3 regions of the Streptomyces sp. NPDC048349 genome follow, and region 2 is predicted to be linked to each of the others. Evidence: riboswitches for the same ligand, from Rfam matches in the RefSeq annotation. Region 2 holds a riboswitch; each other region holds the start of a gene.

Region 1 (4,323 bases), on a different contig from region 2:
GTGCGGGGCCAGGTTGAAGGTGCCCCAGTGGATCGGCAGCATCGTCCCGTGCGGGGCACCGCCCTGGAGGTCGAGGTGGGCGCGCATGCCCTCCTCGGGCGTCATGTGGATGTCGGGCCAGTACTCCGAGTACGCGCCGATCTGGATCATCGTGGCGTCGAAGGGCCCGTGTTCGGCACCGATCTCCTTGAAGCCGGGGAAGTAGCCGGTGTCCCCGCTGTGGTAGATCCGGTGCTCGTCCCCCGCGACCACCCAGGAGGCCCACAGGGTGTGCTGCTGGTTGCGCAGCCCGCGTCCGCAGAAGTGCCGGGCGGGCGTCGCGGTGAGCGAGAGCCCGGCGACCTCGGTGGTCTCGTTCCAGTCGAGCTCGCGCAGCCGGTCGGCCGGCACGCCCCAGCGCTCCAGGTGCGCCCCGACGCCCAGCGGGACGGCGAAGACCGTGTCCGTACCGGCGAGCTCCTTGATCGTCGGCAGGTCGAGGTGGTCGTAGTGGTCGTGCGAGATCACCACGACGTCGACCGGTCCCAGCGAGGCCAGCGGCACGGGTACCGGGTGCAGCCGCTTGGGCCCGGCGAAGGGGAAGGGCGAGCACCGCTCGCCCCACACCGGGTCGAACAGCACGCGTCGCCCGTCGATCTCGGCGAGCACGCTGGAGTGCCCCATCCAGGTGAGACGCAGTCCGCTCGCGGGCGGCTTCGCCAGCTCCGCGAGGGTGGTCGGATACACGGGGATCGGCGCGCCGGGGGTGCGCCGGACCCGCTGCTCCCGCTGGAAGTAGGTCTTGGCGAACTCCGCCATCGACCCCGACGGCCTGGTCCGGGCCCCGAGCGGGTTCTGGAAGACGCCGTCGGCGAAGTTCGGTGAGTTGTGGATCCGCTCCAGCCGGGCGCCGGCGGGGTCCGCGCCGAAGGCCTCGGGCCGCAGGGCACGCAGCCGCGGACGCAGGGGACGCGGGGGACGGGAGCCGGTCAAGGCGCCTCCTGGGGGAATGGGGTCGGGACGGTCGTCGGTCTACGACCTTCCCAACGCACACCTCCCCCGAAGGATTCCGCTTGCGGTCCCCGTCCCCGTCTGCGGCTCCCTACAGGGGCATCAGGTCGGGGCGCTTCGCCTCGACGTGGTCCCCGGAGGACTCCCCGCGCAGCCGGCGCCCGATCCAGGGCACCAGGTGCTCGCGCGCCCACTGGATGTTGTCCCGGGTCACGTCCACCGAGCCGCGCGGCCGCTGCGGCGGCCACGGCTGGTCGGGGTCGGCGGGCACGTCCAGCCCGAGCACCTGCGCGGCGCGCAGCGCCACGCGCGTGTGGCCCTCGGGCGAGAGGTGCAGCCGGTCGGTGTCCCAGGCGCGCCGGTCCTGTACGGACTTCAGCGACCACAGGTCGAGCACCGGGCAGTCGTAGCGGTCGGCGATGGCGCGCACGTGCGCGCTGTACGTCGCGACCTTGCCGCGGAGGTGCTTGAGGACCGGCACGCCCCGGGTGTCGAAGCCGGTGGTGATCATGACCAGGCCGACGGACCCGGTGAGGTCGGCGACGGCGGCCTCGAACCGCTCCGCCACGTCGTCGGGGTCGGTGCCGGGCCGGATGATGTCGTTGCCGCCCGCGCAGAAGGTCACGAGGTCCGGGGCGAGCTCCTTGGCCCGCGGGACCTGCTCGGCCACGATCTGGTCGAGGAGCCGGCCGCGCACGGCCAGGTTCGCGTACCGGAAGTCGTGTTCGTCACGCTGGTCGGCCAGGAGCACGGCGAGCCGGTCCGCCCAGCCGAGATAAGAATCCCCGGGTCCCGGGTCCCCCACGCCCTCGGTGAAGCTGTCCCCGATCGCCGCGTACGAGCCGATGGTCTTGAGTGTCGTCGTCGTCGCTGCCACGGAACGACATCCTTCACCCGCGCACACGACCTACGCCAACGTAAGCAGGGGTTGACGGACCGTGATCTATACCACGCGGGAGATAAGGAATAAGTACACGCCAGGCCGGGACCCCCCTCGGGCCCCGGCCTGGCGCGTGTCCGTGCTCCGGCGGCGGCTGCCGTCAGATGGTGACGCCCTTCGAGCGGAGGTAGTTCACCGGGCTGATGTCCGAGCCGTAGGACTGGGTCGTGCGGATCTCGAAGTGGAGGTGCGGGCCGGTCGAGTTGCCGGTCGAACCGGAGAGGCCGATGCGCTGGCCGGCGGTGACGCTCTGGCCCACCGAGACGGACAGCGAGGAGAGGTGGCCGTACTGGGAGTACTTGCCGTCCGCGTGCCGGATGATGACCTCGTTGCCGTACGCCCCGGCCCAGCCGGCGGAGACCACGGTGCCGGCGCCGACGGCCTTGACGGTGGTGCCGGAGCTGGCGATGAAGTCGACGCCCGTGTGGTAGCCCGAGGACCACATCGCGCCCGCGACCTTGTACTGGGTGGATATCCCGCCGCTCACCGGAGCCACGAAGCCGGCGCCGCTGGGCGCCTCGGCCTCGGTGGAGGAACCGCTGCTCTGCGGCTGGCGCTTCGGCTGCGGGGCGGGGGCGTCCTGCTCGGCGGAGGGGCCCTCGTCGGAGGATCCGGAACCGGTCCAGGACCGCTCGGCGGGAGCCGGAGCCGGAGCCGGCTCGGCGGGAGCGGGCTTGGCGGGAGCCGGCTTGGCGGGAGCGGGCTTGGCGGCGGACGGCTCGGCCGGAGCCGCGTCGGCCGGGGCCGGCCGGCCCTTGGCTCCGAGGGTCAGCTTCAGGCCCGGGTGGATCAGGGAGGGGTTGCTGCCGACGGCCTCGCGGTTGTCGGCGTACAGCTTGTGCCAGCCGCCCTCGAGGTGGCGCTCGGCAGCGATCTTGGAGAGGTAGTCGCCGGGGACGACCGTGTAGACGGTCGGGGCGGCCTCCACGGCGGCGGGCGCGGCCTGGAGCGCGAGGGGGAGCTGCGGGGCGACGGCGAGGGCGGGGGCCGTGGCGGGGGCGGCGGCCGGAGCGGTGGCCGCGTTGGCGCCGGCGGCACCCATCAGGGGCAGCGCGAGGGCCGCACCACCGGTGCCGGCGACGGCGAGACCGCGGGAAAGGGAACGGGACTTGGGACGGCGGTGCTTACCCTTTGCAGGCATGGCGAATTCCTCTCCGTCGCCTGCGAGGTGAGCTGTCGGGTTCGGACTGGAGATGTCCGGCCGTACATGAACGGAACATGGACGACTTCACCCCTAGCGGCTCCGGAGGGAAGATCCGGAACAGCGGCTTACCTGGTTCCCCCGCTCCTGCCGCGCGCGTGAATAGTCGGGTGCGGTTTCCGGGAGGCGGCAGGATTAGGCGGTCCACCCGGATCGATCGCGAAGGTAATCGAGTCCGGCCGCACGGAACAAGCCATGAATTTCCAAAAGGAATCACCGGCATGAGGGATCGACGGAATTCCGGTCACCCTGCGTCCATTCCACACCGTCAACAACCGCTCCGGCCGGGCCATTCGACTTTCGCGATCAGGCACTCACGGTCACCGTATGATCTGGCTCACGGGGCCGTGTCCGATCTCGCCGCCGGATATGGCAAGTTGGAGCCAACCGACTCAATTCGGACAGATGCCCCACCACGAACCGGAGGAGCTGCTTTGACCCAGCGGATACAGGAGCCGGAACTGTCCGGAGTGCGCAATTTCCGCGATGTGGGCGGATTGCCGACTTCCGACGGACGACAGGTCAGGACGGGACGACTGTTCCGAAGCGGACATCTCGCACATGCCACCGAAACCGATGCAGAGTTCCTCGCATCGCTCCGGCTCCACACCATCTTCGACTTCCGCAACGACGCCGACCACGCCCTGGAGGGTCCGGACGTCGAGCTGCCCGGCGTGCGGAACGTCAACATCCCGTTGTCGGACCCGGCCGACGGCAGGGAGTTCTGGAAGATGGTCCGCGACGGCGGCCTCGAGCAGCTCCGCTCCGTCCTGGGCGACGGCAAGGGCGCGGCCCGGATGTCGCAGTCGTACCGCACGATCATCCGGCACCGCACCGCCGAGCACAGCCGGGTGGTGCACGCCATCGCCGAGGACAGCGTCCCGGCCCTGCTGCACTGCGCCGCCGGGAAGGACCGGGCGGGCCTGTCGATCGCCGTCGTCCTGCTCGCGCTGGGCGTCGAGCGCGAGGCGATCGTGGCGGACTACCTGGAGTCGAACGCCCCGCACCGCCGCTACCGGGTGCGCCGCAGCAGCGGGGCGCAGGAGGCCCGCTCCGCCGAGGTGACGGAGCTCCTCGCGCCGCTCTTCGACGCCCGGGCCGAGTACCTGACCGCGGCCTTCGACACCATCGACGAGCAGTGGGGCGGACGCGAGGCCTACCTCGCGGAGGGGGGGGGGGGGGGGGCCCCCCG
Region 2 (4,323 bases):
GCGTCCTCGACGTGACCGCCGAGGAGGTCCAGGCCGTGGCCGCGGCCCGGCTGCGCCCGGACAACCGCGCGGTACTGGTCTACGAGCCGCTGGCCGGCTCCGACGACGAGTCCGACGAGTCCGACGAGTCCGACGAGAACGCTGTGAACGACGAGAACGAGGGGGCGGAGCAGTGAGCGACACCGCAGCCGTCACGATGACCTTCCACCCGCGCCCGCAGGCCGGGGAGCCGCAGCCGTGGGCCTTCCCGGCCCCCGACCGCTCGGTGCTGCCCAACGGCCTGACCCTGCTGCGCTGCCACCGCCCCGGCCAGCAGGTGATCGCGGTAGAGGTGAACCTCGCCGCCCCGCTGGACGCCGAGCCCGAGGGCCTGGACGGCGTGGCGACCATCATGGCCCGCGCCCTGTCCGAGGGCACCGACAAGCACTCCGCCGAGGAGTTCGCGGCCGAGCTGGAGCGCTGCGGCGCCACCCTCGACGCGCACGCCGACCACCCGGGCCTGCGCGTCTCCCTGGAGGTCCCGGCCTCCCGGCTGCCCAAGGCGCTCGGCCTGCTCGCCGAGGCGCTGCGCGCGCCGGCCTTCGCCGACGCGGAGGTCGACCGCCTGGTGCGCAACCGGCTCGACGAGATCCCGCACGAGCTGGCCAACCCGCAGCGCCGCGCCGCCAAGGAGCTCTCCAAGGAGCTCTTTCCCGCCGCCCTGCGCATGTCCCGCCCGCGCCAGGGCACCGAGGAGACGGTCGCCCGTATCGACTCCGCGGCCGTACGCGCCTTCTACGAGGCCCACGTGCGCCCCGCCACCGCCACCGCGGTGGTCGTCGGCGACCTGACGGGCATCGATCTGGACGCGGTCCTCGCCGACACCCTCGGCACGTGGACGGGCGACACCGCCGAGCCCCTCCCGGTTCCGCCGGTGACCGCCGACGACACCGGCCGCGTGGTCATCGTGGACCGGCCCGGCGCGGTCCAGACGCAGCTGCTGATCGGCCGGATCGGGCCGGACCGGCACGACCGGGTCTGGGCGGCCCAGGTGCTCGGCACGTACTGCCTGGGCGGCACCCTGACGTCCCGCCTGGACAAGGTGCTGCGCGAGGAGAAGGGGTACACCTACGGCGTGCGCGCCTTCGGCCAGGTGCTGCGCTCCACGGCCGACGGCAGGGGCGCCTCCATGCTCGCCATCAGCGGCTCGGTGGACACCCCCAACACCGCCCCGGCGCTCGAGGACCTCTGGAAGGTGCTGCGCACCCTCGCGGAGGGCGGTCTGACCGACGCCGAACGGGACGTGGCGGTCCAGAACTTGGTGGGCGTGGCCCCGCTCAAGTTCGAGACGGCGGCCTCGGTCGCGGGCACCCTGGCCGACCAGGTCGAGCAGGAGCTGCCGGACGACTACCAGGCGCAGTTGTACGCGCAGCTCGCCGAAACCGGGACCGTGGAGGCGACTTCGGCGGTCGTGAAGGCCTTCCCCGCGGACCGGCTGGTCACCGTGCTGGTGGGCGACGCGGCGCAGATCGAGGAACCGGTGCGGGCCTTGGGCATCGGCGACGTGAGCGTCGTCACCAACTGACCGCACTGCGGCCGCAACCGGCCGTGGCACGAGGGGCTCCGGCGGGCTTGTCCGCCGGGGCCCCTTTTTGTCCGTTTAGCGGAGAGGCTGCTTTTATGTGGTGTGGCGTACGCAACAAAAAGGCGTGTCTGTTTGGCGATTGACTGATGATCCGCCTAGCGTCACCCGTGCTGTCCGTCAGTTGTACCCGCCGCACCCGCGGCACCGGGCAGCGATCGCCGAGTCCCCGTCAGGCGCGAGCCTGGGGAGCCGGGGACCCACATCAGTCCCTGGGGTGAATCGGACCGCCTCGCAAGAGGAGGCCCGTAGGAGACCTTCCTGCTCCGAACCCGTCAGCTAACCCGGTAGGCGAGAGGGAAGGAAAGGATCAGCCCCTTCATGGCGTTTGGCAGTCGTGCCGCCGGTAAGCACCGTGGTTCCAGTCGTCTGAGCCGCAAGACCGCCGGTTACGCCGGCATAGCCGCCCTCGCCACCACTGGTGTCGTCGGCTCCCTCGCCGCCCCGGCCTTCGCCGCGGACAACGGCAACACCCAGTCCGCCTCGGACAACGCGCTCGGCGCGGTCGTCGTCGCCGAGGACCTCGCGGGTGACATCGAGGACCAGGCCGCGTCCCAGCAGCGTGCCGCCGAGCACGCCGCCGCCAAGGCGCAGGCCGAGGCCGACGCGAAGCAGCGGGCCGCCGAGGCCAAGCGCCTCGCCGAGGCCAAGGCGAAGGCCGAGCGCGAGGCCGCCGAGCGCGCCGCCCGCGAGGAGGAGCGCAAGCGCCTCAACACCTTCGTCTCGCCGCTCGACAGCTCGTACGTCAGCACGCAGTACAAGGCGGGCGGCGGCATGTGGTCCTCCGGCAGCCACACCGGCATCGACTTCCACGCCGCCTCCGGCACCTCCGTCCACGCGGTCGGCGTCGGCGTCGTGGTCGAGGCGGGCTGGGGCGGCGCCTACGGCAACAACGTCGTGATCAAGCACAACGACGGTACGTACACCCAGTACGGGCACATGTCCTCGCTGAGCGTCTCCGTCGGCCAGCAGGTCACCCCCGGGCAGCAGATCGGCCTGTCGGGCTCGACGGGCAACTCCAGCGGCCCGCACCTGCACTTCGAGGCCCGCACCGGTGCCGACTACGGCTCGGACATCGACCCGATCGCGTACCTGCGCTCGCACGGCGTCAGCCTCTGACCGCAGCCCACCGCTCCACCGAAGGCCCCGGCTCCCCGAGCCGGGGCCTTCGTGCCGCTGCGCCGGATACATGTTCGTCATTTCCGGCTGCTCTCGGAAATTATCGTGTGTTGCAATAGAGTCGCGGCACGCGCATGCACGTCATGGATATGCGCGTCCCGTTGGCGTGCAGTGGAAAATCGGAAATAGCGGAGGTCCGGTCTTGCGTATTCCCGCGCATGCGGTATGCACAGCGATCCGCGACGACATCGTCTCCGGGGTCTTCGAACCGGGCGGCAGGCTGACCGAGGAGGTGCTGGCCCGCCGGTACGGAGTCTCGCGGGTGCCGGTGCGCGAGGCGCTGCGGACCCTGGAGTCCGAGGGGTTCGTGACCACGCGGCGGCACGCGGGTGCCTGCGTCGCCGAGCCGACCGAGCAGGAGGCCGCCGACCTCCTCGAGCTGCGGATGCTGCTGGAGCCATTGGCCGCCGCGAGGGCGGCCCGGCGGCGCACCGAGGCCCACCTCAAGGTGCTGCGTGGGCTGGTCAGACTGGGCCAGGAGCGGGCCAGGCGGGGCCAGGCAGAGGATCTGCGCTCCCTGGGCGGCTGGTTCCACGAGACCCTGGCGCAGGCGTCCGGGAGTCCGGGCCTGATCGCGCTGCTCACGCAGATGCGGCACAAGCTGGCGTGGATGTACGTGGTGCAGGCGCCTTCCCGGCCGGTGGACTCCTGGGCCGAGCACGGGGCGATCGTGGACGCGGTGGCGCGGGGGGACGCGGAGCGGGCGCGGGCGCTGGCGGCCGTCCACGCCGAACGGGCGGCGGGCGCGCACCGGCCGCGGGTGCGGGCGGCGGCCGTGAGGACTTCGCAACCTGCCGTAAACATGTCGAGCGGCCGTCATTAACAGGCGCCGTATACAAAGGGGTATATCCGTGCACCGCTGCGTGCGCCGCTGCCGGAATTCCGGTGGCGCGAATTCGGTGCGCCGAATTCCTGCGGAGTGGAATTCCCCTGCGTACACGCGAAAGCCGCGGCTCCCGGATGGCGGGGGCCGCGGCTTTCGCGTGTGGACCGCGTGGACCGTGTGGGTCGCTGCGGCGGTGCGGTCGACGGCGGTGTCGAACCCGAAGGGTCAGACGGTCTCGGGGAGCTCCTCGAGACCCTCGGCGACCAGCTTCGCGAGGCGGTCCAGCGCCACCTCGGCGCCGTCGGCGTCGGACGCGAGGACGATCTCCTCGCCGCCCTGGGCGCCCAGGCCCAGAACCGCCAGCATGGAAGCGGCGTTGACGGGGTCGCCACCGGCCTTGGCGATGGTCACCGGGACGCCGGAAGCGGTCGTCGCACGGACGAAGATCGAGGCGGGACGAGCGTGCAGGCCCTCGGCCCAGCCGACGTTGACGCGGCGCTCTGCCATGGTGATGCCCTTCAGGTTCTTACGGTTGTCTAGACCAGTCTCTCACGACGTCCGGAATGCTCCGACCGACCTCCGGCCCGGATCTTCCGCCGTTCGACCTTCCCCAGCTTGCACCGTTTTGCCCCAGTGTGCCTGATGCGCCGCGCGCACGCTGCCAGGCGGTTTCCGGCCGTAAGGTAGGCCCATGACC
Region 3 (4,323 bases), on a different contig from region 2:
CAAGAATCCGGCGCACCACGCCGAGCCCGCGCACGCCAAGGGCAAGACCGGGATCCCGGGGGAGCGCAAGGCGGAACTGATGACGCACCTGCTCAACATCGACCCGCCGGACCACACCCGGCTGCGGCGGCTGGTGTCGAAGGCGTTCACGCCGCGCAGGGTCGCCGAGTTCACCCCGCGGGTGCAGGAGCTGACCGACCACCTCATCGACGGGTTCGCGGAGAAGGGGGAGGCGGACCTGATCCACGAGTTCGCCTTCCCGCTCCCCATCTATGCCATCTGCGAGATGCTCGGCGTACCGCGCGAGGACCAGGACGACTTCCGCGACTGGGCCGGGATGATGATCCGCCACCGCGGCGGCCCGCGCGGCGGAGTCGCCCGTTCCGTGAAGCAGATGCGGACCTACCTCGGCGAGCTCATCCACCGCAAGCGGGACGATCTGGGCAATGACCTCATTTCCGATCTGATCCGCGCGAGCGACCACGGCGACCATCTGACGGAGGCCGAGGCCACGGCCATGGCTTTCATCCTGCTTTTCGCCGGTTTCGAAACCACTGTCAACCTCATCGGCAACGGCGTCCATTCCCTCTTCATGAACCCCGGCGAACGCGAGCGGCTCCAGGCCTCCCTCGCGGCCGGCGAGAGCGGCCTGCTGGAGACCGGCGTCGAGGAACTGCTGCGCTATGACGGCCCCGTGGAGCTGGCCACCTGGCGGTTCGCGACCGAACCGCTGACCCTCGGCGGGCAGTCGGTCGCGACCGGGGACCCGGTCCTGGTCGTCCTCGCCGCCGCCGACCGCGACCCCGAGCGGTTCGCCGAGCCGGACACCCTCGACCTCTCCCGGACGGACAACCAGCACCTCGGCTACGGCCACGGCATCCACTACTGCCTGGGCGCTCCGCTCGCGCGACTTGAGGGACAGACCGCGCTTGCGACTTTGCTCACGCGTCTGCCAGATCTGGAACTGGCTGTTCCGCCCGAGGAGCTGCGCTGGCGCGGCGGACTGATCATGCGTGGCCTGCGCACCCTTCCCGTGCGCTTCACACCCCGAAACATCTGAAGCGCGACTGACCGGAAGTCAGTTCCCGGCCGGAGTTGTGACAACCGTTCGAAGGCCGCTAGGTTCTGCCGTTACCCAGCCGTTATGCGAAAGGTGCAGCCTCATGCGTTCCGGGAACGGCCGCCACAGACGCCCCCGTCAGGTGCCCGCGATAGTCGTCACCGCCGGAGTCACCGGCTCCGCTCTGGCTCTGCCGCTGCTCGCCGCCACCAGCGCCGGCGCGGCCGACACGTCCACGTGGGACAAGGTCGCCGAATGCGAGAGCGGTGGCGCCTGGAGCGCCAACTTCGGCAGCGGTCAGTACGGCGGCCTGCAGTTCACCCAGGAGCAGTGGGCGAACGCGGGTGGACTCGACTTCGCCGAGCGGGCCGACCTGGCGAGCCGTTCCCAGCAGATCGCCGTGGCCGAGCGGGTGCTGGCCTCGCAGGGCCCGCAGGCCTGGCCGCTGTGCGCGGCTTCGGCCGGACTGGACGGCCAGGGCGCCGCGGCGGAGGTCGACCCCGGCCTGCCCGGCGGTTCCGGCACCGTGACCGCGCCCTCCCGTCCGGACGACACCGTGCCCACCACCGGGCGCGGCAAGCCCTCCACGGACTTCGGCGCTCCGACGCAGCCGGCGCCGAGCCCCTCGGGCAGCCCGTCCTTCGCGCTCCCCGACGGCCCGCTCGCGCCCTCCCTCGGACTGCCCGTCATGCCCTCGCCGGACGCCCCCACCACGGCGCCGGCCCCGACGGATCCGACCGTGCCCCCCACCCCCGTGGACCCGGGCGGCAGCACCACCGAGCCGCCGGTCACCCCGCCGGTCACCCCGGGCCTGCCGCCGGTGACCCCCGGGGCCCCCGTGAGCCCGGCCGACCCCACGGCACCGACCGCACCGGCGACTCCGGGCGCCCCGGACGCCTCGGCCGACCCCACCGCACCGGCCGCCCCGGCTGCCGAGGGAAGCGGCAAGCACCGAGGTGCGCCGGCCGTCGAGCTGCCGGCCGCCTCTGACACCCCGTCGGAGCCCACCTACACCGTCCAGTCGGGCGACAGCCTGGCCGCGATCGCGGACGCCAAGGGACTCGAGGGCGGCTGGAACGCGCTCTACAAGGCCAATGAGCAGGTCATCGGCGAGGACGCCGATCTGATCAAGCCCGGCCAGAACCTGGATCTAACCGCCGAATAAGGGCACTTCGGGCAGCCGTAAAGAGTTGATTGTCCGTTTTCTGTAAGTGAGACATGTGTCTCTTCCGGTCAACTGGCGTGTCCCCTCGGGGGGCTTCTGCAAACCCCGCCCTCACCTGCGCAAACGCCCGTACGAGGAGCGCAAGTAGGGGCCGTTTCTCCCCGATGGGGCTCGTTGAACATCGGGGAGGGACCTGTTTACCTTCTGAATCGCTCGCCACCGCGAGCTCCTTCGACCGCATCGCCGAATCCTGCCGGCGGACGGGGGGAACAGTCGTCGCGTCACGCGCCGAAGGCAGGAGCGGGGGAACCAAGGTAGGCGCCGGGAGCGGCCGTTGAGAGACGGTCACGCCACCGGCTAGGGGTCAAGACGTGCGCTAGGTCGCACGGCCGGGCAACTCACTCGCCCGAACCCGACAGCTCACCTCGTAGGCGTCGGTGAGGAGAATCTCCATGCTGCTTTCCGGCAAGGGCAAGCACCGCCGCGGTTCCAAGGCCGTCCGCATCGTCACGCTCGCCGGTGTCGCCGGTGTGGCCGTCGCCGCCCCCCTGATGGCCGCCGGCACCGCCGGCGCCGCCACCGCGTCCGAATGGGACAAGGTCGCGCAGTGCGAGTCCGGTGGCAACTGGTCCATCAACACGGGCAACGGCTACTACGGCGGCCTGCAGTTCTCGTCCTCGACGTGGGCCGCGTACGGCGGCAAGTCGTACGCCCCGCAGGCCAACCAGGCCTCCAAGGCCCAGCAGATAGCCATCGCCGAGAAGGTCCTCAAGGGCCAGGGCAAGGGCGCCTGGCCGTCCTGCGGCGTGGGCCTGTCGAACTCCTCCTACACCGGCGGCGGCTCGACCGAGGCCGCCCCCAAGCAGGAGAAGAAGACCCAGCCCAAGCAGACCCAGCCCAAGAAGGCCGAGCCGAAGAAGGAGACGAAGCGCTCCGAGGCCCCGACCACCCGCTCCGAGCGCTCCGAGGCCCCGGCCCCGAAGACCGGCAACGGCTCGTACGAGGTCAAGTCCGGCGACACCCTGGGCACCATCGCCGAGGCCAACGGCGTGCAGGGCGGCTGGGAGAAGCTCTTCGAGCTGAACAAGGACATCGTCTCGGACGCCGATCTGATCTTCCCGGGTCAGAAGCTGAAGCTCAGCTGAACACCGCGGCCCCGGCCGCGCAGTCCCTGGGCAACAGGCGTCATCACGCACCATCACACCCCGCCCGGCGCGTCTCCCCCACGCGCCGGGCGGTGGTGCGTGGACGGCCGGAACCACGAGGATCAAGAGCCCTATGTCCCGGAAGAGGGGTATTCGGACCCTTTTTCGTCCCAGGACCCGGGCGGTCGGCGGGCCGAGTGCCCGGAGCCGGTTAGGCTCTAGGCGGCAAGGCCATCCCACGGCCTGATGCCGCCGCACACCCAGCGTCACATCCCAGAAGGAGATGCTCGTGCCGTCCATCGACGTCGTCGTAGCCCGGGAAATCCTGGACTCCCGAGGCAACCCCACGGTCGAGGTCGAGGTGGGCCTCGACGATGGCAGCACCGGCCGTGCTGCAGTTCCGTCCGGCGCCTCCACCGGTGCCTTCGAGGCCATCGAGCTCCGTGACGGTGACCCCAACCGTTACATGGGCAAGGGTGTCGAGAAGGCCGTCCTCGCCGTCATCGAGCAGATCGGCCCGGAGCTCGTCGGCTACGACGCCACCGAGCAGCGCCTGATCGACCAGGCCATGTTCGACCTGGACGCCACCGACAACAAGGGCTCGCTCGGCGCCAACGCCATCCTCGGCGTCTCCCTCGCCGTCGCGCACGCCGCGTCCGAGGCCTCGGACCTCCCGCTCTTCCGCTACCTGGGCGGCCCGAACGCGCACCTGCTGCCCGTTCCGATGATGAACATCCTCAACGGCGGCTCGCACGCCGACTCCAACGTGGACATCCAGGAGTTCATGATCGCGCCGATCGGCGCGGAGTCCTTCTCCGAGGCGCTGCGCTGGGGTGCCGAGGTCTACCACACCCTCAAGAAGGTCCTGCACACCAAGGGCCTGTCCACCGGTCTCGGTGACGAGGGCGGCTTCGCCCCGAACCTGGAGTCCAACCGCGCCGCGCTCGACCTCA

What was found. A riboswitch is a leader RNA that binds a small molecule or an ion and turns the genes downstream of it on or off. The one in region 2 is predicted to bind cyclic di-AMP.
Positions count from the first base shown of each region.
Region 1: another riboswitch for cyclic di-AMP. It lies ahead of AB0D44_RS21575 (LysM peptidoglycan-binding domain-containing M23 family metallopeptidase); the one in region 2 lies ahead of AB0D44_RS05935 (M23 family metallopeptidase).
Region 3: another riboswitch for cyclic di-AMP. It lies ahead of AB0D44_RS13435 (transglycosylase family protein); the one in region 2 lies ahead of AB0D44_RS05935 (M23 family metallopeptidase).

Region 1 is NZ_JBEZLA010000039.1:30,661-34,983, forward strand. It holds gene AB0D44_RS21565 (MBL fold metallo-hydrolase) at 1-972, opposite strand, end outside; gene AB0D44_RS21570 (SGNH/GDSL hydrolase family protein) at 1,082-1,867, opposite strand; gene AB0D44_RS21575 (LysM peptidoglycan-binding domain-containing M23 family metallopeptidase) at 2,031-3,071, opposite strand; cyclic di-AMP (ydaO/yuaA leader) riboswitch at 3,076-3,273, opposite strand; partial or broken gene AB0D44_RS21580 (tyrosine-protein phosphatase) at 3,566-4,323, shown strand, end outside.
Region 2 is NZ_JBEZLA010000006.1:84,020-88,342, reverse strand. It holds gene AB0D44_RS05945 (pitrilysin family protein) at 1-176, shown strand, start outside; gene AB0D44_RS05940 (pitrilysin family protein) at 197-1,564, shown strand; cyclic di-AMP (ydaO/yuaA leader) riboswitch at 1,771-1,930, shown strand; gene AB0D44_RS05935 (M23 family metallopeptidase) at 1,943-2,740, shown strand; gene AB0D44_RS05930 (GntR family transcriptional regulator) at 2,943-3,623, shown strand; gene AB0D44_RS05925 (HPr family phosphocarrier protein) at 3,852-4,133, opposite strand; gene AB0D44_RS05920 (GNAT family N-acetyltransferase) at 4,318-4,323, shown strand, end outside.
Region 3 is NZ_JBEZLA010000019.1:73,562-77,884, reverse strand. It holds gene AB0D44_RS13445 (cytochrome P450) at 1-1,060, shown strand, start outside; gene AB0D44_RS13440 (transglycosylase family protein) at 1,164-2,225, shown strand; cyclic di-AMP (ydaO/yuaA leader) riboswitch at 2,502-2,674, shown strand; gene AB0D44_RS13435 (transglycosylase family protein) at 2,678-3,370, shown strand; gene eno (phosphopyruvate hydratase) at 3,654-4,323, shown strand, end outside.